DNA from 2 places in the Pseudomonas sp. B2M1-30 genome. Region 2 is predicted to be linked to the other one. Evidence: predicted binding sites of a transcription regulator. Region 2 holds the regulator's gene; the other holds the start of a gene.
The links. Region 2 encodes FliA, which starts transcription of late flagellar genes. Its sites were predicted from a motif close to CTAAAGTTTNNNNNNNNNNNGCCGNTAA; they were not measured.
Positions count from the first base shown of each region.

Region 1: the regulator FliA is predicted to act here: its motif matches at 2,956-2,983, upstream of N8H74_RS26790 (methyl-accepting chemotaxis protein).

Region 1 is NZ_JAOEJT010000020.1:2,635-17,965, forward strand. It holds gene N8H74_RS26780 (YqaA family protein) at 1-276, opposite strand, end outside; gene N8H74_RS26785 (DUF411 domain-containing protein) at 276-722, opposite strand; gene N8H74_RS26790 (methyl-accepting chemotaxis protein) at 896-2,887, opposite strand; gene N8H74_RS26795 (hypothetical protein) at 3,272-3,805, shown strand; gene N8H74_RS26800 (GNAT family N-acetyltransferase) at 3,846-4,775, opposite strand; gene N8H74_RS26805 (AMP-binding protein) at 4,763-6,064, opposite strand; gene N8H74_RS26810 (acyl-CoA reductase) at 6,103-8,499, opposite strand; gene N8H74_RS26815 (acyl-protein synthase) at 8,501-9,631, opposite strand; gene N8H74_RS26820 (MFS transporter) at 9,628-10,896, opposite strand; gene N8H74_RS26825 (hypothetical protein) at 11,169-11,306, opposite strand; gene N8H74_RS26830 (hypothetical protein) at 11,464-11,652, shown strand; gene N8H74_RS26835 (fe2+ zn2+ uptake regulation protein) at 11,670-12,047, opposite strand; gene N8H74_RS26840 (acylase) at 12,353-14,698, shown strand; gene N8H74_RS26845 (FecR family protein) at 14,885-15,331, opposite strand, start outside.
Region 2 is NZ_JAOEJT010000011.1:96,888-112,218, reverse strand. It holds gene N8H74_RS20715 (chemotaxis protein CheW) at 1-169, opposite strand, end outside; gene N8H74_RS20710 (CheW domain-containing protein) at 244-1,212, opposite strand; gene N8H74_RS20705 (ParA family protein) at 1,215-2,003, opposite strand; gene motD (flagellar motor protein MotD) at 2,047-2,937, opposite strand; gene N8H74_RS20695 (flagellar motor protein) at 2,953-3,693, opposite strand; gene N8H74_RS20690 (chemotaxis response regulator protein-glutamate methylesterase) at 3,693-4,841, opposite strand; gene N8H74_RS20685 (chemotaxis protein CheA) at 4,891-7,185, opposite strand; gene N8H74_RS20680 (protein phosphatase CheZ) at 7,225-8,013, opposite strand; gene N8H74_RS20675 (chemotaxis response regulator CheY) at 8,035-8,406, opposite strand; gene fliA (RNA polymerase sigma factor FliA) at 8,574-9,314, opposite strand; gene fleN (flagellar synthesis regulator FleN) at 9,311-10,141, opposite strand; gene flhF (flagellar biosynthesis protein FlhF) at 10,255-11,598, opposite strand; gene flhA (flagellar biosynthesis protein FlhA) at 11,610-13,739, opposite strand; gene N8H74_RS20650 (hypothetical protein) at 13,927-14,586, opposite strand; gene flhB (flagellar biosynthesis protein FlhB) at 14,760-15,331, opposite strand, start outside.

The sequences.
Region 1 (15,331 bases), on a different contig from region 2:
CCAGTGGCCCCAGCGCTGATAGTGGCTGCGTGCCCTGGCCATATGGGCCGGGCTGACCGGAAACCAGCGTCGCTCCTGAAAACGTTCCAGCCCCCGGCCCAGCCACCAGTTGACCAGCGAGCCGAGCACATTGCCCAGCGTTGCGACCGCCAGCAGCCCCCAGAGCCAATAACGGTCGCTGAGCAGCAGTCCGACCAGCAGCGCCTCCGATTGCAACGGCAGCAGGGTCGCGGCGCCGAACGCGGCAACGAACAGCCCCGGGTATGCCGCCGAAATCAATGGGCCGGGTAGTCCGCGACCACCAGATCAGTGCCGTCTTTCTTCAAACCGATCACTTGATAGGCGTCGCTCATGCCGTCCATTTCCATGCCCGGCGAGCCCATCGGCATGCCGGGCGCCGCCACGCCGAGCAGGTCGTTGCGCTTGTTCAGGGCCAGCACCTGTTCCGCCGGCACATGGCCCTCGACGAACTTGCCGTTGATGATTGCGGTATGGCAGGAGGCCAGGCGCGGTGGCACGCCATGCTGTTGCTTGAAACGGCTCATGTCGCTTTCGACGTGATCCTCTACCTTGAAGCCGTTGGCCTCCAGGTGGCTGATCCATTTCTTGCAGCAGCCGCAATTGGCGTCGCGGTGCACTTCGATGGGAATGAGGTCGGCGGCTTGCGCCAGGGACGAGACGAACAGCACGCTCAGGGCGGCCAGACGCAGGTGGTTTCGCATGGGGATTCTCGGCTCGGGTGGCGGTCAAAAAGAACGCATTCTGACCGGTTTTTCCGCCCTGGCATCAACGGAGTGTTTCCAAGTGATACAAAGCGGGCTGCCAGCATGATCGTAGATCACGGCTGACAGCCCGCTGAGTGGAGCATGACAAATCTGTCAGGTTCGCCGCGCAATCACTGCACCTTGAAGCGTCCCATGATCGCGCTCACGCGGCTGTTGGCCTCCAGCAATTGACGGGTGTTCTGTTCGCTGGCGTGACCGCTCTGGACCAGTTCGTCGACCATGTGGCGGATCTGCACCATGCTGCGGTTGATCTCTTCGGTCACAGCGCTCTGTTGCTCGGCGGCGGTGGCAATCTGTGTGCTCAGGCTGTTGATGTGGCTGACGGAACCGGCCATTTCATCCAGTCCGGAGTTGACCCGCGCCGTGGCGTCGGCGGCGGACTGGCAACTGGCCTGGGTGTTTTCCATGGCGCTGACCGACGACGTCACGCCTTGGGTCAGGCGGGTCAACATCTCGTTGATTTCCGAGGTGCTGGCCTGGGTACGGGCGGCGAGGGCGCGCACTTCGTCAGCCACCACCGCGAAGCCGCGACCCTGTTCGCCGGCCCGGGCGGCTTCGATGGCGGCGTTCAGCGCCAGCAGGTTGGTCTGCCCGGCAATCGCGCCGATCACCCCGAGGATTTCGGTGATGCGCTGGGCATCCTGTTGCATGCCTTCGACTTTCTGCGTGGCGCTGGCCACCTCGTCGATCAACGCCACCACGCTGTTCGAGGCTTCGCCGACCACCACCCGCGAACGGTCGGCGTCCTGGTTGGCACGCTGGGTGAACGCAGCGGTTTCGGCGGCGTTTTGCGCGACGCTTTCGGCGGTCGAGCTCATTTCGTTGATGGCGGTGACGGTCTGGTCGGTTTCCGAAGCGTGACGCTCAAGAATCTGGCTGGTGTGCGCCGAGGTGCGTTGCAGGTTGTCGAGGCTGGACGCCATGGCGCCGGTGGCGTGGGTCACTTCGCCGATCATGTTCTGCAAATAGGCGATGAAGGCATTGATCGAATGGCCGATGGCACCGAGTTCGTCTTCGGCGCGGATGGTGATGCGGCGGGTCAGGTCGGCGTCGCCGCTGGACAGCGAATCAATGTTGGCTTTCAGGGCCTTCATGCGCTGGATCAACTGACGGATCGCGTAGACCTGCAACAGCACCAGCAGGATTACCAGCGGAATCTGCAACAGGCTCAGGGTGCTGAGCACGTCATCGCGCTGGGCGGTGATCAGTTTGGTCGGCAGGGCGGTGGCGAGGAACCATGGCGTGCCTTCGATCGGACGCATGAAGAAGGTGCTGGCTTCGCCGTTGTTGTCGAACTCGACGCGTTGCGCCTGATCGCGATTCTGCAGCCCGGCCTTGACCTGGCTGGCGAACGGCGAGCTGGCGGCCAGGTCGCTGATGTTTTTCAACACGATCGGGCCGCTGATGCGCGAGCTGTTGCTGATGATCTTGCCGTCGGCCTCGACGATCAGCATTTCGGCGTTCAGGTCTTTTTCCTTGCGCGCCACCAGGTCATTGAAGAAACCGAGGGTGACGTCGATGGTCGATACGCCCCAGGCGCTGCCGTTCTTCTGGATGGCCATGGCGCAGTTGGTGCGAGGTTCGGCGCTGGCGTCGTCCTTGTAGGCGGCGGCCCAGGCGCATTGGCCACGCGGCGTCTGCATGCCGCCCTTGTACCAGCTCTGGTCGTAATAATTGGGCGCTGCGTCGCTGTTCCAGAAGGTGTTCACCGCCAGTTTTCCCGAGGCATCGCGGTGCCAGAAGGTGCTGAACTTGTTGCGTCCGGCTTCACGCTGTCCCGGCAGCGGCCAGATCCCGCCACCAAACACCTTCAGCTCCCCGTACTGATCCACCAGCCCCGGCAGCACCGTGTCGATGGCTGCGCTGTCGAGCAACGGAATGGTCTGGGTGATGCTGCGCTGCTGGGACTGAACCTTGCTCAGTTCGCCCTGGATCTGCTCGGCGACTTCGGCGATGCGGTTGAGCACCACCTGTTCTTCGGTATGGCGCAGTTTGGGCGCGACCAGTTGGCTGATGCCGACCACGGTCAGCACCGACAGCAACAGAATGAACAGAACCAGAAACAGCGTGTAGCGAGCCTGAATGGTGCGGAATGCGGGCATGGAAACCGGTCCTTGAGCAGGGGATTCTTGTTAGGGGCAGGGAGCAAGGCAGTAGGGGTATCCCTTAGCTATCGTCGTGGCACGGAGAAGCTTTAGGTACTTACGTACTAAAAAAGCGCGAAGACGATGACCGGTGGGTATCAAGACGGATACAGAGGAACTAACCAGCTCGTTCGTTAGAGTAAAAAGTCGATATTTCGCTGATCGGCACAATCGCTCTGGCTCAACAGTTACGCGGCTTTGCTGGATTTGTATCTGAAATGTACAAGAATTGTTAAAAAGCGCAGAAAACAGTTGGTGCCATTAGTTTGCCCGTCGATACTCGCGGCAATTTCACGTCGTTCAACAAGGAATTTTCATGTTTCTCGCGCAAGGAGCCTGTTCATGACTGTCGGCTATACCGGTGCATGGCAAAGCAAGGCGGGTCTGTTGGTTCGGGATCCCGGAACCTCGGGCAAGCCGGTCTCCCAGAGCGTCAAGGTCAAGCAGATGCTGGCCCTGGTGGGTAACGATCCCACCGCGCTGAACACGGTGGAAATGGACAAGCAGCGCCTGCACAAGAACATCAAGGGTTTCGATCCGGAAAACGTGTCGGCCAAGCAATTGGGCAACCTCAGCGAATTCCTGCGCGGTCGGGGCCTTATTTCCGACATCACCGCGATCACCTTGCTCAACGCAGGCGACAAGTTCGATCGCTTCGGCATCCAGAAAGACCCGGACGCCAAGTTCAACGCGCTGGAGTATTTCGCCACGCAACTGGACACGATCAACAACAACAGCCTCAAGGGCAACAAGTACGCCAACACGTTGATCCCGCAGTACAAGAAAGCCATTTATGTGCTGCAGAACCTGAAGGTCTACGGTCAGGGCGGGGAACGCGCCCCGCCGACCGATAAAGGCGTCAACGCCAAGGCATGACCCACACAAGCCCGCTCGGTAACCGAGCGGGCTTGTTGGTTTATGGCGGGTCGAGAAGTGCCGACTCGGCAGGTTGCCGTCGCTGGTCATGCAGGCGCTGCATGTGCGGACACTGCAATTGCAAGCGTCGGCGCGGGTGGCCCCGGTGGAGCAGGGCCATCCAGCCGCTGCCGCGTTCATCGAGCGCCAGTCCGGTGAACAGAAAGCCGATGGCCGACAGTCGTGCCAGTGCTGTTGTGAACCCGCTTGTCAGCCGCAGCCGGAGCGAGATCCGCCAATGCCCCGGCAATTGCCGTAACTGAGCCAGCAGATTGCCGTCAAGCGACCCGATCACCACGTCATAGCGGCCTCGGCAGTGCTCGAAGCGCACCGCCGGGTGCGGCCACTTCGATGGTTTTTCCGTGATGCCAAATATCTGGCTCAAATGGCTCGGCAGTTCGCTGCAACCGGATGGCCAGGCCAGCGCCGGCAGTGGCCGATGGTAGCCGTCGATGGCCTTGTAGCCGATGACAAGCGTCTCTGGGACAGGATCGCCATAGGGCGACGGAACGTAATCCGGCAGCAGTCCGGTGCTTTGAAAACCGAGCGTGGCGGCCATGCGTTGAGTGTACGGATGCCGGGTCACTTGCTTGATCGTCACGCCCCGGCAACCCAGGGCCTGCGCATGCACCAGCAGTTGCTCGCCCAGCTGGGTCGCGATGTGTTGGCCACGGGTCTGTGGATCGACCACCGTCAGCGCCAGTTCGGCGATATGCGAACCTGCGTCGCGGCACAGGCTGGCGTGGCCCAGGACTTTTTTACCTTCCACTGCCACCAGCGAGTGCCAGCGGCGTTCGGCATGGTTCTGGTTGATCATCCACGGCAGGTACACCTGATGGTGCGCATAGTGGTCGCCGTAAATCTTGCGGAACAGCCGGCTGATCGCCGTGGCATCGCCGGGGCGATAGTTGCGCAGGATCACGGCGTCCACCTCTCGGGTTTTAACGGCGAGTCGTCGTAGACGCGCAGATCGACCACCCGCTGGTGCTTGCCCGAGCGCGGGTGGCGCGACAGGTCTTCAGCCAGGCAATGCGTCACCCGCAGCGCCAGCAAGCAATCGCTTTCGAGCTGTTCGATCAGCGGGTAGTGATTGAGCAGCGCGGTTCGCAATTGGCGGTTCTTCGCGGCGAGGTCGCAGGTCTGGGTGTCGGCTTGCCATTTCAGGCTCAGCAAGTCTTTTTCCCCGGTCTGTTCGATCAGCAACTGCCAGTCTTCGCTGTGGGCGATCCGCTGGACGATATCGCCAATCTCGGCAATCAGCAGGGTCAGGATGCCGACCCTGACGCGCTGACTGCCGGCGCTTCGGCCCAGCAGGGCGAACTTGCGATTCGGCGTCTCGGGCGGTTCGCGCCAGCAGGCACGGTCGCCGACCGGATAGCGGATCAGAGGCATCAGGCGTCGGGTCAGATTGGTCACCACCAGCACGCCGGGGCGATCGCTTTGCCGGATGACTTCGCCGGTCTGCTCGTCGATGATTTCCACCACGCTATGGCGCTCCAGCACCCGATGTTCGCCCAGCGCGCAGCCCCGGTCACTGACGCCGATGAAGCCGGCGTCGACGCTGGCATAGCCCATGGAGGCCAGTCGCACGTTGGGAAACACCCGACGCAGCAGGCGCTGTTGTGCGGCGAACAGGCTTTCGCCGCCGTAGAGCAGGGTGTCGACCCCCTCCAGCGTGCGGCCTTCGCGTTCGAGCCAGGCTGCGAACGTCAGCAATTGCGCCGGCACGCCGGCCAGGACATTGATCCGGTGTCGTTGCACCGAATCAGCAAGGTTCATCGAGTCGACCTGGCCGGTGAACGGGAATTCGACCACGCCGCTTGCAACGTGCGCGAGGGCGTCGTGGACGAAAATGAAACTGGCATACAGATCCCCGGCAAAAAACAGATTGGCAACCCGATCCCCCGGCTCGAGATGCGCCGTCAGGCTGTTGCCGAAATCCTTTACCAGCGCCTGCCATTCGTGGCGTTCGAAGACCGACAGTTTGCCGCCGCTGGTGGTGCCGCCGGTCTTGAAGACCAGTGCGTTTTCAATGGAGCGGGTCAACACCGGCCATCGGCTCAAGTGTTGGCAGTCTTGCCAATAAGTCACGCCATCGATAATCGGAAGTTCATCGAGGGAACTGACGGACTCGGCAACTTGTGCGAAATGCTTGCGGTAATACGGAGAGTGTTGGCGAGCATAAGTAACCAACTCGCCGAACTGTGAAGTTGCAATCATGGTGTTCTCTTTATCGGTATTTAATGGGAGCTTGATAATTAACGGCGCGAATCAATCAGCAACGGCGTTTTGCCGCTGTGCTTGTTTCGAGTGAATTGCTGCGGCGCGCAAACTTCAACTTCCACGCGCAACAGACCGGTCTGTACCAGTGTGGTCAGCGTCGGGTAGTTCAGCAGGCGTTGCCGGATCTCCCGGGGTTCGCAGGCGCTGCGAAAACGCAGGCGTTCGAGGCCGTCCGGGGCGTGTTCGAGGATCACTTGAAACGGCGTTTGCAGGTGCTGCGCCAGTTCCGACAGGCAGATGAAATCGGTGCCGATGCGCACCAGTCGACCGTGGCGCTGCAACAACTCGAAGCGTGGCGACTCAAGGCCGCAGGGGCACGGGCCTGCCAGCCAGCGGCCGCTGTCGCCGATGTCATAGCGCAACACGTCCTGACCCTGGCGCGCGGTGGAGGTGAACAACAGGCGCCCGACTTCATTGCCCTGAACCGGCTCGTCACGATCGAAGGCGACAATCTCGAGTTGCTGGATATCGCTCATCAAATGAAACACGCCATCCCTGGTGGCCTTGCAGGCGTGACCCAGGGGCCCGGCATCGACGCTGCCGTAAATAGCCGAACGGATACTGCTCACGCCACAACTCTGCATCAGCTCACGGCTCTGTTCATTCAGATGCTCGCCGCCGAGGAAGACTTTTTCGATGCCGCCATAGTCGCGCAGGGTCTGCTGCTGATCGAGAAACAGGCGGTGCAGGGTGCTCGGCATGCCGATCAGCACAGACACCCGTTGCTCGACGATCAGTTGAGCGATTTCGGCGTAATCGTCGTCGGCGGGAGCGCCCATCGGCAGGTGGGTGACATCCAGCAATTCCAGCACTTTGGAGAAACTGAAAAAGCCGCCATACAACCCGCCGCTGAAGAACAGGTTCATCACCCGATCCCGTTGCGGCTCCAGGCCGGCGGCGAACAAGGCATCGGCCGTCGCGCGCATCTGGCTGCGGAAGTCGTGGTAGCTGAAGCCCGACAGCGCCGGCGTGCCGCTGCTACCGCCGGAGCGGAAGTACAACTGTGCCGCCGGATGGATCGGCCGGGCGGTGAAAGTGTCCTTGCTCATGATCGGCAGATCGCGCGGGACCGGGTTCGACGGTTGCGCATCGAGCGTGGCGTGGGTCGCCAGCACGGTGGCGGGCAGGCTGACCGAAACGCGTCGGCTCAGACGTTGCAAGGCATACACGCCGTCATGGGGTTCGCCGTCGTAGCCATCGTGGATCGCCTCGATCGGCGCAATACGGGTGACCCCGGCGGCGACCAGCGTGCGCGAAAGCCCGGTGATCTCGCGCTCGGCGCAAATCAGCGCGCAGCTTTGCAGGACGTTGCGCCATGGCAGCAACGCGGTGCTGAGTGAGGTGCGGGGCATTGGCTTGAGCAGCAGGCTGCGGAACAGCGGCGAGGGCCCGAGTTGTGGATCATGGCTCCAGATCACCCGCCAGCCCGGCGCGCTCCAGATCTGCCCGTTCTGCGCGCTGAAACTCTGCGCAAGGTGCGCCATCCGGGTGTGGGTGGTGACTTCACAGGCTTCCTGGATCGACGGCGCCAGTGCCGGCCATTGTCCGGCGCGACGGGTAAACGCCTCGGCGAGATTGGCGCCGATCTCACGCAGGACGCCGGGGTCGTCACTGTCCACCAACAACCATTGCGGGCTCGAACAGGCTTGCTGATCCAGCCGGCAAACTTCATCGACCACGGCATCCAGCGACGCTGGCGTGGCGCTGTCCGGCGTCAGGTAAATGAAACTGATGCGATGCCCCCAGTCGATCCAGCGGCAACCGGCCGGGAGCTGCTGGCGGATCGCTCGTAGCGCCGATTCGCCGCCCCAGGCGCTGACCCCGTTGGCCCATTGGCAGAGCTGGCCGATCTGCGCAGTGGTGGTCGGGAGTACCGCGACATGCCCGCGCAGCCGGCCGCCGGGATCGCATTGCACCAGCGCGTGCAGCAGCCGTGCGGTCAGACCCAGGTCGCTGGCACTGGGGCGCAACCAGTTGATGTTGCCGGCCAGCAGACTTTCGATCACCGCGCAGAAGGCCAGCAGCGGTGAGTTGCCGGGGGTGATATGCACCACCAGGCCCAACGGGCTCCAGCGTTCGAAGCGTGCTTGCCGGTAGTCGATACGTCGCAGCGAATCGGCTTGCTGGCCGAGTTCGCGTTCAAGTTTGCGGCGCAGGGCTTCGGGTTCGCAGAAGTCGATCAGCGCTTGCCGTTGCTCGTCATTCAGCGCCGGTTCGCCGCTGCGTAATCGTCTGGCGAAGGCGCTCACGGCGTCGATGACCGTGGCGCTGTCGAGCGCCGTGTTCAGTTGTTCCGGCAATTGCCGGTGCAGCTGTTGCAGGGCGTCGTCGAGGTGGTAATCGGCGTGTAGTTGGCCATTGATGAGGTACATGTCAGTGCCTCCCCAGCAATTCGGCGGCAGCCATGGCGCAGCTTCTGCCCGCGCCGGTGCCGGCGCGGCCGTGCAGTTCGAACCAGTCGCTCGCCAGGCCGCAGCCGCAACTCGAGCCGGGGTGCAGGGTGGCGAGGTCGCTCATGACCACCGCGTGGGCCGGACTGGATGAAATGTACGGCGAGACGAAACCCAGCAAACCGGGTTGCCCGTAAGGCTGGACAGTGAAATCCGCCGGATGGCGCACGAAGACCCTGGCGTACACCGGCACATGAAAATGATGCCGGGCGCATTCGACGTAGGGCACCGCATGTTCGACGGCACCGTAACCATCCCGGCATCTGGAAAGCTCGATGCCCAGTTGCCGGTGGATCTGTGCGTACAGGTGTTGTTTGGGAATTTCATCGGCGGTCCGGGTTTTCCAGCCGCCGCCGAAAAATGCCAGGGATTGCTCGGGCAGGCGCAGATCGGCGACGCCGGTGGCCTGCATGTGTTGCAGCACCTGCCAGAGGAACGCCGGGAAACCGAAGATCCGCACGGGCAGGCCTTCCTCGGCAAACGCCTGCAAGGCCTCGATCACGCCGAACGGGTCGAACTGATGCCCGTCGCCGGTACTGCGCAAGGCGTAGACCACGCGATTGGCCGGCGCGAACCGGCACAGGAACTGGTCGGTGTAGGACGTGCCGAGGCTGATCCGGCCCTGCGGCTCGTAGCTCAGCAGCAGGTAATTGCACGGCGTGTCCGGCGTGTTCCAGCGGTAATGATTGAAGATTTGCCCGACCATGAATTGCGCGGCGCCGAGGCTGCGCTCGTCGTAGCGCATGCGGCTTTTCTGGCCGCTGGTGCCGGAGGAGGTCAGCTCCATGGCGCCTTCGCCGCTGGAGCTGAGCAACAGGTGCTGTTTGAAGAAATTGGCGAATATGGGCGGCAGTTGCGACCAGTCGTCGAGATGTGGCAGCTCCTTGGGGTCGAGGCCGTTGGCGCGCAGCCAGTCAGCGTAGCCAGGCGTCTGGTCGCAGTGAAAGCGGCTGATTTCGGCCATGGCCCGGTCGAACAGACCTGGCGGAACGGCCTCCGGGCAATAAGGGTGCGGCAAGGCGCAGAGCGCGTCGCTGTGGGGTAAAGGGGTCATCCGAAATTCCTTTTCGGTGTGGGTGGAGGGAGGAGCGCTGTTGTGGCGCCGCGCAGGAAACGGTAGAGCGAGGGCAGGGCCAGCAGGCCGGCGAGGGCCGCCCACAGGGCGAAGGATTCAAGCTGCGAGCCACCGCCGATGGCGGCGATTAAAGAGCCACCGGCGCCCATCACCGTGATCGAAATCATGCCGATGGCCGCCGACACCAGGCCCTTGCTGTCATCGCTGGAAAACAGCGCCAGGCGATACAGCGCGGCGTTGCTGATGCCCAGTCCCAGCGCGTACAGCGACAGAGCGCCGATCAGCACGCCGAGGGAGGCGCCCAGCACGGCGGCGCCCATCAGGGTCAGAAGGCCCAGGCAGTAAGGCCAGAGCGCCAGATGGATCAGGCGCGGCAGATCGTGGCTCAGCAAGAGCCGGTCGAGGATCAGGTTGCCGCCGATCACTGCCGAGAACACCGGGATCTGCCACAAGCCGTATTCCAGCGTGGACAGGCCCAGCAGTTGAATCAGCAACAGCGGGGCGACACCGATCCAGGCAATCAGCGGCAGGCTCATCAACCCCAGAGCGAGGCTGGCGCCGAGGAACCTGCGATTGCCCAGAAGCGCCCGATAACGGCGCAGGATATGCCGCCAGGAGAACGCAATCGGCGCCTGCACCTGACCGTCGCGGCGCAGGACACCGACGGTTTCCGGCATGCAGGCGTACAGCGCCAGCCAGACGAGCGCCGCGCTCACGGCCAGGGCCACGAACAGTTGCCGCCAGCTCAGCCATTCCAGCAGCAGGCTGCCCAGTAACGGGCCGAGCAGGGGCGACAGCAGGGCCACGTTGCCGAGCAGCGCCATCAGCCGCACCGCATCGGCCTCGCAGAACACTTCCTGCACGGCCGGATAACTCACCGCCACCACGTAGCCCAGGCCCATGCCCTGCACCAGTCGCAGCAGGTTGAACGCTTCGATACTGGTGCTGGCGGAGGCTGCGGCGCAGGCGATGCCAAACAGCGCACAACCGCTCAACAGCAACGGTCGCCGGCCGAACCGATCCGCCAGCGGGCCGATCAGCCATTGCAGGCAGACGCCGCCGACCAGATACAGACTCAAGGCGTTGGGCACGTGATGCGGATCGGCGTTGAATTCGCCGGTCACCGCGAGCATGGCCGGCATCAATATATCGCTGGCCATGTAAGTCAGAAGTTCGAAACCGGCAATTGCCAGGCAGAAACCGATAACTTGAACGGGTTGTATCGCTATCAATGTTCTGTGCATACACATCCTTGTTTCGTATGGATAAAAGATGCACAGAGACTAATTAAACTCGCCAGACCGCACCAAACGGTTTGCCGCGACATTAAGTGTCAAAGACTTACAGCATATTTAAAGTCTGGTGATATCGCCGATAAGTGAACTTTGCATGAGCTTCGCGAGTTTCGCGTGAGCCAACAAAAATGCCCGCGAGAGGCGGGCATTGTTTCAGTGGGATCGAATCCGTTGTGGCGACTGTTTATTCCATGGGTGAACGGGTGACGTAAAAAGTCATGCTATCGATGATAGTAACCGGGGCCTTCCTGATAGTAGCGATGGTGATCGCCATGCCAGCCGCCGTGGGGGAAGATAATGCAGCCGCTCAGGGTCAGCAGCGCCAGAACAGGAATCAGCCAGGTGATTCGACGTAACATTTCAAAATCCTCAAGGTTAACGCCGCATGGAGCCAAAGCTCTCCAGCGGCTGTAACATGAGACTCCGTTTGCCGCACCGTATCCCCGAGAAAAGGTATGCGCATGGCATGAAAGTCGATACAAACCGGATACATTTCCAACGTTCCAGGAATCTGCAATGACTCAGTCGCAACGCTTGAAATACTCGATTCTGATCGCCCTCGTGGTGCTGGCAATCATGCTCGGTCTGTCCTGGCTGCAAAACCAGGGCATGCTCAGCGAGAAGATGTTCCAGTACATCGCCATCGGTGTGGCGGTGGTCGTGGTGGTGATCAACGGAGTGATGCGCCGCAAGGTCAAGCCCTGACGGCGATCATCGGGGCTTCAGTCGCTGTTGAGGACCGCCGCAGCCTGTGGATGCAGGCTGTAGCTCTTGTCGGCGTTGAAGGTGATCACACCTTCGGCGCACAGACGTTTCAGTACCTCGCGCACACTGAGAAATGACAGCGGGATATCCAGGTCGAGCAACTGGCTGTGGACGCCGCGCACACCGAGGCGGCGGTCGTTTTCAGCGGCGACCAGCAGGGCGTCGATGACTTTCAGGCGGATCAGGCTGGTCCGCAGGCCGAAACTCTTGAGCAGCAGTCGAATGCGTTCGTTGCCGTGACGCTCGACACGTTGTCCGAAATCGCTCACGCGCGAACCCATAGGTGCTCCATTTGGCGTCTGGCTACCGTCCGTTGGTAGTTGCGAGTTGTACATGTGGGGTCTCCTTTCAGAGCCTGCTCGGGAAAAATTTTGGGTGCTCTCTCTGTAAAAGACGAATCAGCCCGACAAATCATGAAGGGCGAAATGTAGAAAATTTGTCGCCAATTCGTCGTTTCTCCGTAATCACGGGGCCAGACCGGTGTCCGGCCGGTTAAATTTTTTTCCTCCGCTTCGTTTCCTGAACAGGCTCATTGCGCGTGGACGCGTGTGTGGGTGTTTCCCCGGAGCGGATTTGTCGCGCCTTTACCGTCCAGGCACGGCGCGACCTCCGCTCTTCGGCATTTCGATCAGGAGCGAGCGTGATTATTTCCAGGCAATTAACCGGACTGGCCCTTGCCGGTATGTTTCTCGGACTGAGTCTGTCCGCCCATGCGTTGAGTCCCGCCGCACAGACCGGCGCCGATATCCGCCGGACCGGTTTTGGCGTGCCGCACATTCGCGCGCAGGACGAACGTGGTCTGGGCTTCGGCATCGGTTACGCCTACGCGCAGGACAATCTGTGCCTGCTGGCCAACGAGATCGTCACGGTCAACGGCGAACGTTCACGCTACTTCGGGCCTGAGCAGTTCACCGTCGAAGAACGCGAGAACCGCGTCAGCGATCTGTTCTTCACCTGGCTCAACACCCCGCAAGCGGTGAGCGAGTTCTGGCAGGCTCAGTCAGTTGAGGTGCGTGAACTGGTGCAGGGTTATGCCGCCGGTTACAACCAGTACCTCGCCGAGCGTCGGCAGCAGGGGCTGCCGCAGCAATGCCAGGGCGAATGGGTGCGCGATATCGCTGCCGAAGACCTGGTGAAGCTGACGCGTCGTCTGCTGGTCGAGGGCGGCGTCGGTCAGTTTGCCGAAGCCTTGGCGGGCGCTACACCGCCGCAGGCGACCGCCCGCATCGACGCCGATGACCGTGCCTATCAACTGGCCTCCACGCGCCTGCAACGCTTCGCCCTGGACCGGGGCAGCAACGCCGTGGCCGTGGGCAGTGAGCGCTCGTTCAACGGGCGCGGCATGCTGCTCGCCAACCCGCATTTTCCGTGGGTCGGCGGCATGCGTTTCTATCAGATGCACCTGACCATCCCCGGCAAACTCGATGTGATGGGCGCCGCATTGCCCGGCCTGCCGATGATCAATATCGGCTTCAACCAGCACCTGGCCTGGACCCACACGGTCGACTCGTCCAAGCACTTCACCCTGTATCGCCTGCAACTCGATCCGAAGGACCCGACGCGCTATCTGCTCGACGGCAAGTCGCTGCCGATGAGCAAGCAAACCGTGACCGTGCAAGTGAAGCAGGCCGACGGGCAAGTGGTGCCGGTGTCCCGTGACATCTACAGCTCGCAGTTCGGCCCGATCGTGCAGTGGCCGGGCAAGCTCGACTGGGATCACCAGTACGCCTTCAGCCTGCGCGACGCCAACCTGGACAACGACCGCGTACTCAAGCAGTGGTACGCGATGAACCGCGCGGCGAATCTTCAAGAGTTGCAGGATTCCGTCCACAAGATCCAGGGCATCCCGTGGGTCAATACCCTGGCGGTGGATGACAAGGGCCAGACGCTGTACATGAACCTGTCGGTGGTGCCGAACGTCAGCGCTGAAAAGCTGGGCCAGTGCAGCGATCCGCGTGCCGGCCTGCAAATGATCGTGCTCGACGGTGCCAACAGCGCCTGCGCCTGGGACATCGACCCGCAAGCGGCGCAGAAGGGCATCTACGCCTCCAGCCAGTTGCCGCAACTGTTGCGCAAGGATTTCGTCCAGCACTCCAACGATTCGGCGTGGCTGGCCAATCCGGCGCAACCGCTGACCGGTTTCTCGCCGCTGATCAGCCAGGACGGCCAACCGCTGGGGCTGCGTGCGCGGTTCGCCCTGAGCCGACTGGCAACGCCGGGCAAGGCCGGCACGCTGGCGGTGAAAGATCTGCAACAGATGGTGATGGACGATCAGGTGTATCTGGCGGGCCAGGTCATGCCGGACCTGTTGAAGTTCTGCGCTGCTGACCTGGGCACCGACGCGACCGCACTCAAACCGGTCTGCGCCAGCCTGAAGGGCTGGGACGGCCGGGCGAATCTGGATTCCGGTGTCGGGCTGGTGCATTTCCAGAACATCATGCAGGCCTTGCAGGAGTCGCCGGACGTGTGGCGCGTGGCGTTCGATCCCAAGGATGCGCAACACACCCCGCGCGGCCTCGCCATCGAACAGGCGGCTGTGGCGAAGGCTGTGCGTGAAGCGATGCTGGCATCGGCGCAGATGACCGCGAAGATGGGCCTGCAACCGGACATGCGCTGGGGCGATGTCCAGGTGGTCAGCAGCGGCGGGCAGCAGACGCCGATTCACGGCGGGCCGGGTACGCTGGGGATCTACAACGCGATCCAGAGCGTGCCGCGTGAAGACGGCAGGCTTGAAGTGGTCAGCGGCACCAGCTATCTGCAAGTGGTGACCTTCGACGACAAGGGACCGCATGCCCAAGGGCTGCTGGCGTTCTCGCTGTCCAGCGATCCGGCGTCGAAGTACTCGCGGGACCAGACCGAAGCGTTCTCGAAGAAGCAGTGGAGCGTGCTGCCGTTCACCGAGCAACAGATCAAGGCGGATCCGCAGTATCAGTTGCAGAGTGTTCGTGAGTCGGCGGAGAAGGTGGGGAAAGTGGCGGCCAAATAAAGTGTTTAGCCTCTGTGCCGCAAAGGCCGGGGGCTGATTTCCGGGAGAGGGGTGACGATTGGACCGTAGCCCCTCTCCCTGGCCGTTTCCCTCCGGGAGCGGGCTGGGCGGGCGGCGTTCCGATGAGTGGGGACGTCTGCGCGGTTTTCAGATCCGCGCAGATTCAATGCCACAGGCTGGCGACTCTCAGTTTTTTGGCGAATGCTGCGGCAGCGGGTTGATGACCGGGTTGCCGTCGCTGTTGCGCGTCAGGTAGATCGGCAAGACCTTGGGCAGTGAGCCGATCAGGCCATTGAGCTGCTTGATGTTGTAGACGCCGCCGATCCGGATCGAGCCGCTGCTGTTGTCGGCGAGCATCAAGGGCTTGTCGAGGTAGCGGTTGATCAGTGGCAGCGCCTCGCTCAGTGGCAGGTCGTTGAGCACCAGTTTGCCGTTGAGCCACGCCAAGGAGGTGTCGTTGGCATAGGTCTGGCTGATCTGCGGCATGTAATCGCCGTGCTTGTAGCGCGCCTGCATCGAGGGGCCAAGGCGCAGGCCGTCGCCGTTCAATGCGGTGTTGCTGGTGACCAGCACCGAGCCTTCGACCAGGTTGACCCGTACCTGATCTTCATACATCCACACGTTGAACCGGGT
Region 2 (15,331 bases):
TGCCCAGCACGTAGCTTGGCGCACCCGGAACCGGAGCGATTTCGGTGTAGCGCAGGACTTCCTGAACGCGCATCACGTTGATGCCGTAGGTTTCATTGTCCAGTTTGAAGGTCACCCATTGCAGGATCGGATCTTCGGAACCCTTTGCCGCCGTAGCCTTGTCGTTCATACCCTAGCCCCTCGAAAAACCGCGCCTGGCGGTGTGTGTTCGGTGCGCCGGCTTCAAGGGCCAGCGCGTGTCTTTTATGTCGGTTTGTGGTTCGGCTTACTGCCGGACATGTGCTTGGCCCCACCGCTGGCGATCAACTCGGCCAGTGCGGCGACATCGAGCAAGGCGCACATGTGTTCAATCACCGTGCCGGCGAGCCATGGCCGCTGCCCTCGGTGACTTCTCCATTTGATTTCATTCGGGTCCAGGCGCAGCGAGCGGCTGACCTGATGCACCGCCAGCCCCCACTCGTAGCCCTGCACCGAAATCACGTACTGCAAGCCCTGGCGGAAGTCGTCGCGATAACGATCCGGCATGACCCAACGCGCGGTGTCCAGCACCTTCAGGTTGCCGGCCTGGCTCGGCAGGATGCCGAGGAACCATTCCGGCTGACCGAACAGCGGCGTCAATTCGTGGCCGGCCAGCGAATAGATCGAACCCAGGCACACCAGCGGCACCGCCAGGGTCAGCCCGGCGACGTCAAACAACAGGCATTCGAACGCTTCGGCGGCCCAGGCCGGACGACCATCGGTGTCCACCGGCGGCGGTGTGTTACTCGGCGGCAGATGCACTTCCACCAGCGGCGGAACCAGCGTTTGCTCAACCTGCACAGGGGCCGGCGCTTGTGGCTCGACCGGCGCGAGAGCGGGTTCCGGTTCCGGCGTCGTTTGCAGCAATCGGGTTTGCAACAGCGGTGCGAGGGTCGAAACCGGCCGCACAGGTTCCGGGGTTTCGATCAATGCCACAGGCGCTCTGGCAACCGGGGCCGGGGCCGGGGCTGGCGCCGCCACCGTTGTCACCGGTCTGGCAGACGCCTGTGCATCGCGCGCCTGCTCTTCAAGCACCGCTGCCTGGAATTCATCGAGCGCGGCGGCACTTTCAACCACTTCGACCTGCGCCTCGACTTCGTCCGGCAACGCCTCCGGCACGTCCTGCAACAAGCTGTCCAGATAGGACTGCAAAGCCATCTGCGGACGTGAAGTCAGTTTGATCGGCCGGTTCATGCTCAGGCCACCTGCGGAACGAGTTGCTGCGCCAGCAAATGCTTGAGCAGCGCGCGGTAAGCCAGCACGCCACGGCTCTTGCCATCGAACTGCGAAGGCGTGACACCTGCACGGCTGGCATCGCGCAGACGGGTATCGACCGGGATGTAACCCTGCCAGATCTCGTCGGGGAATTTGTCACGCAACACCCGCAGGGTGCCCATCGACGCCTGGGTGCGGCGGTCGAACAGGGTCGGCACGATGCTGAACGGCAGCGCCTGTTTGCGCGAGCGGTTGATCATTGCCAGGGTGTTGACCATGCGCTCCAGACCTTTGACGGCCAGGTGTTCGGTCTGCACCGGGATCACCAGTTGCTGACTGGCGGCCAGGGCGTTGACCATCAGTACGCCCAACAGCGGCGGGCTGTCGATGATCGCGTAATCGAAATCCTGCCACAGCTGCGCCAGACTCTTGGCGATCACCAGGCCCAGGCCACTCTGCCCCGGCGACTGGCGCTCGAGGGTCGCCAGCGCGGTGCTCGACGGCAGCAGGGAAATGCGTTCGTCGCTGGTCGACAGCAGCAACTGCCCCGGCAGGCCTTGCGGCACGCCGCCCTTGTGCAGGAACAGGTCGTAGTTGCTGTGTTCCAGGCTGTCGGGATCGTAACCGAAATAGCTGGTCATCGAGCCGTGGGGGTCGAGATCGACCACAACCACGCGCTTGCCCGCCTCGGCCAGCAACCCGGCTAAAGCGATGGAGGAAGTGGTTTTACCGACACCACCCTTTTGATTGGCGACTGCCCAGACTCTCATTCGGATCATTCCTCCCGGCCGAGATGCTCGGCCGAGACATAGCTCAGCGTATTAATGCGGGCGACGGAGAATTGACGGCACTCTCGCGTCCCGGCGTCTTGACCGGGGTCGGTGCAGTTTGTGTGCCAGCGCGCTTCAATGCCGCGTCCGGTGTTGCATTGGCGGTGCCCGTACCGGTGAGGCTGCGGCGCACGTCCAGATTTCGCGACACCACCAGCACCACGCGACGGTTTTTCGCGCGGCCCTCGGCGGTGGCATTGTTGGCCACCGGCTGGAATTCGCCGTAGCCCACCGACGCCAGGCGACCTGGGTTCACCCCCTGCATCGCCAGCATGCGCACGATGCTCGCCGAACGCGCCGAGGACAGCTCCCAGTTGGTCGGGTACTGCGCGGTGCGGATCGGCTGGTCATCGGTGAAGCCTTCGACGTGGATCGGGTTGTCGAACGGTTTGAGGATCGCTGCGACCTTGTCGATGATGCTGAACGCGATGTCGCTCGGCATCGCGTCGCCGCTGCCGAACAACAGGCTGGAGTTCAGCTCGATCTCGACCCACAGCTCGTTGCCGCGCACGGTCATCTGGTTGGAACTGATCAGGTCGCCGAACGCGGCGCTGATGTCGTCGGCAATGCTTTTCAGCGGATCGCTGGCCCCGGCGATACCGGCGTCGACCTGCTCGCTGTCCTTGACCAGCGGCTTGGCCGGGGTCACGGTCTTCGGTCGTTCTTCGCCGATGGGGATCGGCTTGAGCGCGCGGTCGGAGTCGGTGAAGACCCCGATCAACGCTTCGGAAATGATCTTGTACTTGCCTTCGTTGATCGACGAGATCGAGTACATCACCACAAAGAAAGCGAACAGCAGCGTGATGAAGTCTGCGTACGACACAAGCCAGCGCTCGTGGTTGACGTGTTCTTCATGCTGGCGACGACGAGCCATAGTCCATTACCCCCATCAATCCATGAAGCCCTGAAGCTTCAGCTCGATAGAGCGAGGGTTTTCACCTTCGGCGATCGACAAAATACCTTCCAACAACATTTCGCGATAACGCGACTGCCGCAACGCGATTGACTTGAGCTTGGCGGCGACCGGCAGCAGCACCAGGTTGGCACTCGCCACACCGTAGATGGTGGCGACGAACGCCACGGCGATGCCGTTGCCCAGTTGCGACGGATCGGCCAGGTTGCCCATGACATGAATCAGGCCCATCACTGCCCCGATGATGCCGATGGTCGGCGCGTAGCCGCCCATGCTTTCGAAGACCTTGGCAGCTTCGATGTCGCGGGCTTCCTGGGTGTAGAAATCGACTTCAAGAATGCTGCGGATCGCTTCCGGCTCGGCGCCGTCGACCAACAGTTGCAGGCCTTTGCGCGAGTAGGCGTCCGGTTCGGCATCTGCCACGCCTTCCAGGCCGAGCAGGCCTTCCTTGCGCGCGGTGAGACTCCAGTTGACCACCCGGTCGATGCCGCCGGCCAGGTCCACCCGTGGCGGGAAGAAGATCCAGGCGAGAATCTGCATGGCGCGCTTGAAGGCGCTCATCGGCGATTGCAGCAGCGCGGCCCCGATCGTGCCGCCCAGCACGATCAGCGCCGCCGGGCCGTTGGCCAGCGCGCCGAGGTGACCGCCTTCAAGGAAGTTGCCGCCGATGATGGCGACGAACGCCATGATGATCCCGATAAGGCTTAGAACATCCATCAGATGCACGCCTCGACCAGATGCTTGCCGATATCGTCCAGGCCGTACACCGCGTCGGCGAGGTCAGCTTTGACGATCGCCATCGGCATGCCGTAGATCACGCAACTGGCTTCGTCCTGCGCCCACACCGAACTGCCGCCCTGCTTGAGCAGACGCGCGCCTTCACGGCCGTCGGCGCCCATGCCGGTCAGCACCACCGCCAGAACTTTGTCGCCGTAGGATTTCGCGGCGGAGCCGAAGGTGATGTCTACGCACGGCTTATAGTTCAGACGTTCGTCGCCCGGGAGGATTTTCACCGCGCCACGGCCGTCGATCATCATCTGCTTGCCACCCGGCGCCAGCAGCGCCATGCCCGGACGCAGGATGTCGCCATCCTCGGCTTCCTTGACGCTGATGCGGCACAGCTTGTCCAGACGCTCGGCGAACGCCTTGGTGAACGCTGCCGGCATGTGCTGGATCAGCACGATCGGCGCCGGGAAGTTGGCCGGCAACTGGGTCAGGACCCGTTGCAGGGCTACCGGGCCGCCGGTCGATGTACCGATCGCCACCAGTTTGTAGGACTTGCGCTTGGGGGCCGGCGACGAAGCGCTGGCCGCCGGAGTGCGGGTCGGTGCATGGACAGGGGCTGGCGCCGGACGGGCCGGAGCGCTGCTGCCATGGCTGGCGAAACTCGACGACGCAGGTGCAGGCGCGGGTGTCGGCGCAGGCGCAGCAGCCGGCGCCGGTGCGCTGTAGGCACTGAAACGACGGTTACTGCGCGAGATGCTGTGAACCTTCTCGCACAGCAACTGCTTGACCTTCTCCGGGTTGCGGGAGATGTCTTCGAAATTCTTCGGCAGGAAATCCACCGCGCCGGCATCCAGCGCATCCAGGGTCACCCGGGCGCCTTCGTGGGTCAGCGAGGAGAACATCAACACCGGGGTCGGGCAGCGCTGCATGATATGCCGCACGGCCGTGATGCCGTCCATCATCGGCATCTCGTAGTCCATGGTGATCACGTCCGGCTTGAGGGCCAGGGCCTGATCGATCGCCTCTTTACCGTTGGTCGCCGTACCGACGACCTGGATGCTCGGATCCGCTGAAAGAATTTCCGAGACGCGGCGGCGGAAAAAACCCGAATCGTCCACCACCAGGACTTTGACTGCCATAAACACTCCATTAGGTGCGGCGAGACGTTGTCGCCCCGCCGCCCCGGATTCAAATACGCCGTGCGGCGTAACGCTTGAGCATGCTCGGAACATCGAGAATCAGTGCAATGCGGCCGTCACCGGTGATGGTGGCGCCGGACATGCCCGGAGTTCCCTGGAGCATCTTGCCCAACGGCTTGATGACCACTTCTTCCTGGCCGACCAGTTGATCGACGACGAAGCCGATCCGCTGGGTGCCCACCGAAAGGATCACCACATGGCCCTCGCGCTGCTCTTCGTGAGCGGCGGAGCTGACCAGCCAGCGCTTGAGGTAGAACAATGGCAGCGCCTTGTCCCGCACGATCACCACTTCCTGGCCATCCACCACGTTGGTGGTCGACAGGTCGAGGTGGAAGATTTCGTTGACGTTCACCAGCGGGAACGCGAACGCCTGGTTGCCGAGCATCACCATCAGGGTCGGCATGATCGCCAGGGTCAGCGGCACCTTGATGACGATCTTCGAACCCTGGCCCTTGGTCGAGTAGATGTTGATCGAACCGTTGAGCTGGGAAATCTTGGTCTTCACCACGTCCATGCCGACGCCACGGCCGGACACGTCGGAAATCTCGGTCTTGGTCGAGAAGCCCGGGGCGAAGATCAGGTTGTAGCATTCGGTGTCGCTCAGGCGATCGGCCGCATCCTTGTCCATCACACCGCGTTTTACCGCGATCGAACGCAGGACGTTCGGGTCCATGCCCTTGCCGTCATCGGAAATCGACAGCAGGATGTGGTCGCCTTCCTGTTCGGCGGCCAGCACCACCTTGCCGCCACGGGCCTTGCCCGAGGCTTCGCGTTCTTCCGGCGACTCGATACCGTGGTCGACCGCGTTGCGCACCAAGTGGACCAGCGGGTCGGCCAGTGCTTCGACGAGGTTCTTGTCGAGGTCGGTCTCTTCACCCACCAGTTCCAGGTTGATCTCTTTCTTGAGCTGACGCGCCAGGTCGCGAACCAGACGCGGGAAGCGCCCGAAGACCTTCTTGATCGGCTGCATCCGGGTCTTCATCACCGCGGTCTGCAAGTCGGCCGTGACCACGTCGAGGTTCGACACGGCCTTGGACATGGCTTCGTCGCCGCTGTTGAGGCCCAGGCGCACCAGACGGTTACGCACCAGTACCAGTTCGCCGACCATGTTCATGATTTCGTCGAGACGCGCGGTGTCGACCCGCACGGTGGTCTCGGCTTCACTGGCCGGTTTTTCCGGTGGCGGCGAAGCCGGCGCACGGGCAGGTGCCGGTGCGGCAGCGGCGGCCGGTTTTGGCGCTTCGGCTTTTGGCTCGGCGGCTTTCGCGGCCGGCTTCGGCGCAGCGGCCGGAGTCTTGGCGGCAGGTGCGGCGGCAGCAGGCGTGGCGACGGCCGAAGTGCTGCCGGCGGAAACTGGCGCACCGCTAGCGACGTCCGTGAACTTGCCTTTGCCGTGCAGCTGGTCGAGCAGCGATTCGAATTCGTGATCGGTGATCAGATCGCTGCCCGCAGCGGCCGCAGCCGGAGCGGCAGGCGCCGGGGCCGAAGCAATGGCCGACTCCAGCGCTTCGACGGCGAAGTTGCCTTTGCCGTGCAACTGATCGAGCAGGGCTTCGAACTCATCGTCGGTAATGTCGGAGCTGTCGCCCGCTGCCGGCGCCGCAGGAGCGGCCGCCGCCGGGGCCACCGCATCAGCGGCGAACTGACCCTTGCCGTGAAGCTGGTCGAGCAGCGACTCGAACTCGGCATCGGTGATTTCATCGCTGGCCGCTTCATCGGCGCTCTGCACCGGCGCAGCCACGGCCGCCGGAGCCTCGGCTTCAGCCTTGACGGCGCTCAGCGAGTCCAGCAACTGTTCGAATTCGTTATCGGTGATGTCGCCCGAGGCTGCGTCTTCAACGACCAGTTCCTCGATCATCTCGGCCACCGGCGAGGCCACGGCTTCATCAGCCGATTGCGGCTCGGCCAGACGCGACAGCGCCGCCAGCAGTTCCGGTGTTGCAGCGGTGATCGGGCTGCGATCGCGAACTTCGCCGAACATGCTGTTCACCGAGTCCAGCGCTTCGAGTACCACGTCCATCAGTTCTGCATCTACGCGACGCTCACCCTTGCGCAGGATGTCGAACACGTTTTCGGCGATGTGACAGCACTCCACCAGCTCGTTGAGCTGAAGGAAGCCGGCGCCCCCTTTTACAGTGTGGAAACCGCGAAAAATTGCGTTGAGCAGATCCGCGTCATCCGGACGGCTTTCCAGCTCGACCAGTTGCTCGGACAGTTGCTCAAGAATCTCGCCGGCCTCAACCAGGAAATCCTGAAGGATCTCTTCATCGGCGCCGAAGCTCATTAATGGGGTGCTCCTACAGGTCTAAAAACCCAAAAAAACTCAAAATCCAAGGCTGGATAGCAAATCGTCCACATCGTCCTGACCGGACACAACGTCTTCTCGTTTATCGGCATGAATCTGCGGACCTTCACCCTGCGAGAGATGTTTTTGTGGATCTTTTTCAGCAAGCATCGCCGCACGGTCATGTTCGATGCCCGCGAAGCGGTCCACCTGACTGGCCATGAGGACGAGTTTGAGCAGGTTGCTTTCGACTTCGGTGACCAACTGGGTCACACGCTTGATCACCTGACCGGTGAGGTCCTGGTAATCCTGGGCCAGCAGAATGTCGTTCAGGTTGGCCGATACGGCGCGGTTGTCCGCGCTGCTGCGTGCCAGAAAACCGTCGACCCGGCGAGCCAGTTCACGGAACTCTTCGGCACCGACTTCGCGGCGCATGAAACGCCCCCAGTCGGCACTCAACGCCTGGGCTTCGTCAGCCAGGCCATTGACCACCGGCGTGGCGCTCTCCACCAGATCCATGGTGCGGTTGGCGGCGTTCTCGGTCAGCTTGACCACATAGCCCAGGCGTTCGGTCGCATCAGTGATCTGCGACACTTCCTCGGCTTGCGGCATGTGCGGATCGATCTGGAAATTGACGATCGCGCTGTGCAGTTCACGCGTGAGCTTGCCCACTTCCTGGTACAGGCCACGGTCGCGGGTCTGATTGAGCTCATGGATCAGTTGCACGGCTTCGCCGAACTTGCCTTTTTCAAGGCTTTCGACCAGTTCGACCGCGTGTTTTTTCAGAGTCGACTCGAAGTCGCCCTGTGAAGATTCGTTATGCTCCATAGCTCCCCCGGGGCGCGTACATCAGCCGATGCGTTCGAAAATCTTCTCGATCTTTTCTTTCAGTGCCTGAGCTGTGAAAGGTTTGACCACGTAGCCGTTAACGCCGGCCTGGGCCGCTTCGATGATCTGTTCGCGCTTGGCTTCAGCGGTCACCATCAGCACCGGCAGGTGCTTGAGCTTTTCATCGGCGCGCACGTGACGCAGCAGGTCGATGCCGGTCATGCCGGGCATGTTCCAGTCAGTCACCAGAAAGTCGATGCTGCCGCTGTTGAGCACCGGAATGGCGGTGGTGCCATCGTCCGCTTCAACGGTGTTGGTGAACCCCAGATCACGCAGCAGGTTCTTGATGATCCGCCGCATCGTCGAGAAATCGTCAACGATGAGGATTTTCATGTCTTTGTTCAATTCGACCTCCAAGCAGTCTTAAACGCGCCCAGCACCTGGACGCGCCATTTCAATCAATCCGGCAAAGCACTCAAAGACTGTCTGGAGCACAACAGATCGAGACCGGTGCCGTTCACCACCGCACCAGCCTCGTTCGCAGCGTCCCCACACCGCCCTCAGCGCGCTCGCCACTCCCCCAAACGCCCCCGCAAACGGGCCGCGCACTGGCTGTGTAACTGGCTGACCCGCGATTCACTGACGCCCAGGACTTCACCGATTTCCTTGAGGTTCAGCTCTTCGTCGTAGTACAGCGCCAACACCAGTCGCTCACGCTCCGGCAAATTGGCAATCGCGTCCGCCAGCGCGGCCTGGAATCGCTCGTCTTCCAGATCGCGCGACGGCTCCAGATGAGCACTGGCGCCATCCTCGTGCAGACCTTCGTGTTCGCCGTCCTGCAACAGGTCGTCGAAACTGAACAGCCGGCTGCCCAAGGTGTCATTCAAAATCCCGTAGTAATCGTCGAGACTCAATTGGAGTTCGGCCGCAACCTCGTGATCTTTAGCGTCACGGCCGGTTTTAGCTTCAATTGCGCGAATCGCGTCGCTGACCATACGGGTGTTGCGGTGAACCGAGCGTGGCGCCCAGTCCCCCTTGCGCACTTCATCGAGCATCGCGCCACGGATCCGGATGCCCGCGTACGTTTCGAAACTGGCGCCCTTGCTGGCGTCGTATTTGGTCGAGACTTCGAGCAGGCCGATCATCCCGGCCTGGATCAAGTCCTCGACCTGCACACTGGCCGGCAATCGCGCCAGCAAGTGGTAGGCAATGCGTTTGACCAGTGGCGCGTAACGCTCGATCAGCTCGTACTGCGCGTCACGTGCCGACTTCTTGTAGTAGTTCATACCGCTGGCGGTCATAGCACTGGCCCTGCCGTTTGCTGCACGAGGCGCTCGACGAAAAATTCGAGGTGCCCACGCGGGTTGGCGGGCAGCGGCCAGGTGTCGACCTTCTGGGCGATGGCCTTGAACGCCAGCGCGCACTTGGAACGCGGGAAGGCTTCATAGACCGCACGCTGTTTCTGCACCGCCTTGCGCACGCTTTCGTCGTAAGGCACCGCGCCCACGTATTGTAGGGCGACGTCAAGGAAGCGATCAGTGACCTTGGTCAACTTGGCGAACAGATTGCGCCCTTCCTGCGGGCTCTGCGCCATGTTGGCGAGGACGCGGAAGCGGTTCATGCCGTAGTCGCGGTTGAGCAGTTTGATCAGCGCGTAGGCGTCGGTGATGGACGTCGGTTCGTCGCAGACCACCAGCAGCACTTCCTGGGCGGCGCGGACAAAACTGACCACCGAGTCACCGATACCCGCAGCGGTGTCGATCACCAGCACGTCGAGGTTGTCACCGATATCGCTGAAGGCCTGGATCAGACCGGCATGCTGCGCCGGGCTCAGGTGAACCATGCTCTGGGTGCCGGAAGCGGCCGGCACGATGCGGATCCCGCCCGGCCCCTGCAACAGCACGTCGCGCAGCTCGCAGCGGCCTTCGATCACGTCGGCCAGTGTGCGTTTTGGCGTAAGCCCCAGCAGAACGTCGACGTTCGCCAGCCCCAGATCGGCGTCCAGCAGCATGACCCGACGGCCAAGCTCTGCCAGCGCCAGAGACAAGTTCACTGACACGTTAGTCTTGCCGACGCCACCTTTGCCGCCGGTCACCGCGATCACCTGTACGGGATGCATGCTGCCCATGTTATTTCTTTACCTTGTCTTGCATAGACGGAGGCCACATTACTGGCTGCGCGTTCACAACCGGAACAATGCGTGGCAAGCCATCGATGTAGGTACAAAAACTGTTCATTACCTCAGCCAACCTGCTTGGTCGGGCTGTGGTAGATATCAGCGAACATGTCAGCCATGGCTTCTTCGCTGGGTTCTTCCTGCATTTGCACGCTGACGGCGCGGCTGACCAGTTGATGACGGCGCGGCAGATGCAGATCATCCGGAATGCGCGGGCCATCGGTCAGGTAGGCGACCGGCAGTTCATGGCTGATCGCCAGGCTCAACACCTCGCCCAGACTGGCCGTTTCATCCAGTTTAGTCAGGATGCACCCGGCGAGCCCGCAACGCTTGTAACTGTGATAAGCGGCGGTTAGAACCTGTTTCTGGCTGGTGGTTGCCAGCACCAGATAATTTTTCGAGCGGATGCCGCGACCGGCCAGGCTTTCCAGTTGCATGCGCAGGGCCGGGTCGCTGGCCTGCAGGCCGGCGGTGTCGATCAGCACCACGCGCTTGCGCAGCAGCGGATCCAGCGCCTGCACCAGGGACTGGCCCGGGTCGACGTGGGTCACCGACACATTGAGGATCCGCCCCAGCGTCTTCAACTGCTCCTGGGCACCGATGCGGAAGCTGTCCATGCTCACCAGCGCAATGTTCTGCGCGCCGTACTTGAGCACGTAGCGAGCGGCCAGCTTGGCCAGCGTGGTGGTCTTGCCCATGCCGGCCGGGCCGACCATGGCAATCACCCCGCCGTCTTCCAGCGGCTCGACTTCCGGAACAGAGATCATCCGCGCCAAGTGCGCGAGCAACATGCGCCAGGCCTGACGCGGCTCTTCGATATCGCTGATCATCGCCAGCAGATCACGGGACAGCGGGCCGGACAGGCCGATCCGTTGCAGGCGACGGTAAAGATTGGCCTGGGCCGGACGGCTGCCTTGCAGCTGGTTCCAGGCCAGGGTGCCGAGCTGCACTTCCATCAGTTCGCGCAGGCTGTTGAGTTCGAACCGCATCGAGTCCAGCGCACGCGGATCGACACCGGCAGCGGCCGGGGCAGGCGCCACCGGGGCCGGGCGATTCGGCGCGGCGTAGGTCGGCTCGGTCAGCGGTTCGGCAGCGGTCAGCGGCAGGCCGGCCGTCAGCGGCAGCCCGGAGAACAACTGGCGATTGGTGCTGCCGTCGGCTTCGCCACGCAGGCTCAGCTCGGCCTGGGCGGTGACGATGCGCGACTGGGTCTTGCGCAGCTCGTCTTCGAGTTCCATGTTCGGCACCCGTGGCGCCAGCGCCGACAGTTTGTAATCCAGCGCCGCCGTCAGCTCGACGCCGCCGGCAATGCGGCGGTTGCCAATGATGGCGGCATCAGCGCCCAGCTCATCACGAACCAGCTTCATGGCCTGACGCATATCGGCGGCGAAAAAACGCTTAACTTGCATAAACCACTACCTCAGCCGTTGGGCCCTACTGTCGCAACGATGGTCACTTGCTTGTTGTCCGGAATTTCCTGGTAGGCCAGCACATGCAGTCCGGGGACGGCGAGGCGGCCAAAACGCGAGAGCATCGCGCGTACCGGGCCTGCTACCAACAGGATCACCGGCTGACCTTGCATTTCCTGACGCTGCGCCGCTTCGATGAGCGAACGTTGCAGCTTCTCGGCCATGCTTGGCTCCAGCAGAACGCCCTCTTCCGAGCCTTGTCCTGCCTTCTGCAGACTATTGAGCAATATTTGTTCCAACCTTGGCTCCAAGGTGATCACAGGCAGCTCGGACTCAGTACCTACAATGCTTTGGACGATGGCGCGGGATACGCCAACCCGCACGGCAGCCACCAGCGCGGCGGTATCTTGACTCTTGGCGGCGTTGTTGGCGATGGCTTCGGCGATGCTGCGGATATCGCGCACCGGCACATGTTCGGCCAGCAGCGCCTGCAGAACCTTGAGCAGTTGCGACAGCGAAACCACCCCCGGCACCAACTCTTCGGCCAGTTTCGGCGAACCCTTGGCCAGCAATTGCATCAGTTGCTGCACTTCTTCGTGGCCGATCAGCTCGCTGGAGTGCTTGTACAGAATCTGGTTCAAGTGGGTGGCGACCACGGTACTGGCATCGACCACGGTATAACCCAGCGATTGCGCCTGGGCACGCTGGCTGATTTCGATCCACACCGCTTCCAGGCCGAAAGCCGGATCCTTGGCGTTGATGCCGTTGAGCGAGCCGTAGACCTGACCGGGGTTGATCGCCAGTTCGCGGTCCGGGTAGATCTCGGCTTCGGCGAGGATCACGCCCATCAGGGTCAGGCGATAAGCGCTCGGTGCCAGATCCAGGTTGTCGCGAATGTGGACGGTCGGCATCAGGAAGCCCAGGTCCTGGGACAGCTTCTTGCGCACGCCCTTGATCCGCGCCAGCAGTTGCCCGCCCTGGTTGCGGTCCACCAGCGGAATCAGGCGATAGCCGACCTCCAGGCCGATCATGTCGATCGGAGTCACGTCGTCCCAGCCCAGCTCCTTGGTTTCCAGGGCGCGGGCCGGCGACGGCAGCAGCTCCTGTTGACGCTTGACCTCCTGCAACGCCTGCACCTTGTCGGCGTTCTGCTTTTTCCAGAACAGGTACGCGCCGCCGGCGGCCAGGGCGGCCATGGTCAGGAACGAAAAGTGCGGCATGCCCGGCACCAGGCCCATGACCGCCATCAGTCCGGCGGCCACGGCCAGCGCTTTGGGCGAGGCGAACATCTGGCGGTTGATCTGCTTGCCCATGTCTTCCGAACCGGAAGCACGGGTCACCATGATCGCCGCAGCAGTGGAGAGCAGCAGTGATGGCAATTGCGCCACCAAACCGTCACCGATAGTCAGCAGCGCGTAAACCTTGCCCGCGTCGGCGAAGGTCATGTTGTGCTGGAAGATACCGACGGCCATGCCGCCGATCAGGTTGATGAACAGGATCAGCAGGCCGGCGATGGCGTCACCGCGCACGAACTTGCTGGCACCGTCCATGGAACCGTAGAACTCGGCTTCCTGGGCGACCTCCTGACGGCGGGCCTTGGCCTGGGCCTGGTCGATCAGGCCGGCGTTGAGGTCGGCGTCGATCGCCATTTGCTTGCCGGGCATCGCATCGAGGGTGAAGCGCGCGCTCACCTCGGAAATCCGCCCGGCACCCTTGGTGACCACGACGAAGTTGATGATCATCAGGATCGCGAAGACCACGATACCGACCACGTAGTTACCGCCGATCACCACCTCACCGAAGGCCTGGATCACCTTACCGGCGGCGGCGTGGCCGTCCTGACCGTGGAGCATCACCACCCGTGTCGACGCCACGTTCAGCGCCAGTCGCAACAGCGTCGCCACCAGCAGGATCGTCGGGAACACCGCAAAATCCAGCGGCCGCAGGGCGTACACGCAGACCAGCAGCACCACGATCGACAGGGCGATGTTGAAGGTGAAGAACACGTCGAGCAGGAACGGCGGCACCGGCAGCATCATCATGGCCAGCATGACCAGCAGCAACAGCGGCACGCCCAGATTGCCGCGACTGAGTTCGGCAATGTTCGAGCGAGCACTGTTGATTAACTGAGAGCGATCCACCGGTTTTCCCCGTTCCTTTAAAGCAAACTTTTGACGCCCGAAGCAGGCGCACGGCGGCTACTGCAAAAAGCCTTCCAACTTTTGCACAGGATTGAAACAGAGGGGTTTATCGGGATTTTTGCGCAAGGATTGCGTCAGTGAAAACGGGCCTGCCGACACTCTCGCAAACAGGCCCGTGGCGGGCAGATCAACCGGCGGTGAGAATCTGTTCGGGCGCAATCGGCCCCAACGTCAGTTGATGGGTTTTCATGTAGCGCATCCCGCGATTCATCGGGACACCTTCCACATCCACCATGTCTTCTTCGGCATAACCCAACACGACAACCGTGTACGGCGCCGTGTCCCCGGACAAAACATCACTGTGCATCAGGTTGAGGGCCGCCTGGAAACGAGCGACCGGCAGTTCACCGATCTGCACCGGCCGCCCGTCCTCATGGCGAAAATACTTGCCCGCCGTGATCTGCAAGGTGTCTCCGGTCATTTTGAGCTCAGGCTTGTCGTACCGCTGTTCGAGCCCGCCGCTCGACCACGCGGCCGAGTAGTAATCCGCATCGCTGAAAACCCGGAACAACGCCGCGTTATCGCGAATACGTCCTGCCCAGTCGAAGAAGTAATTGTAAGCATGGTGATAGGCCAACCCATCGAACTCGGGCCGGATCGCATTGAGCGGCGCGTCCAGATAGCCGGGAATGTACTGGTCCGCCATGACCTTGAAGTTCAAAAAGTCCATGCGCAGATTGAAGACGACCCGATACCCCATCGCCCTTTCGCTGGCATTTTCCACCAGCTCACCGGAGACGAAATCCAACGCCATCCCCGGGACCTTTCGATACAGACGCTCAACCATGATGGCTTCCTCTGACAAGACGCGAGCATCTCGAACGCTGTCAGCACCTGCCACAAGCGTCCACGGCGAGACATCCAGCGGGAACGATTCCCGCCCCCATGAAAACGCCGGGACCGGTGGCCGTCTACTGTCAGAACTGTCAGGTGCGAAGGGTTTTCAGACGAAATGCACAGTCAGGAATCGCGGCGCAGATCCGGCGGGATCGGCAGGTCGTCCTTGAGCGGATCCGGGCGCTTGCCCTTGCCCGCGCGGTATTGGCGGATCTGGTAGACGTAGGCCAGCACCTGGGCGACCGCCAGATACAGGCCGCCGGGGATCTCCTGCTCCAGCTCGGTGGAGTAGTAGATCGAACGCGCCAGGCCCGGCGACTCAAGCAGCATGACATTGTTGGCCACGGCGATTTCGCGGATTTTCAGTGCCAGGAAATCGCTGCCCTTGGCCAGCAGTACTGGCGCCCCGCCCTTGTCGGCGTCGTACTTGAGCGCCACGGCGTAGTGGGTCGGGTTGGTGATGACCACGTCGGCATCCGGAATCGCCGCCATCATCCGCCGCTGCGACATCTCGCGCTGGGTCTGGCGAATGCGCTGCTTGACCTCCGGGCGGCCCTCCTGGTCCTTGTGCTCGTCGCGCACTTCCTGCTTGGTCATCTTGAGCTTCTTGATGCTTTCCCAGATCTGCACCGGCACATCGACCGCCGCGATGATGATCAGCCCGCACGCCAGCCATAGCGTGCTCCAGCCCACCA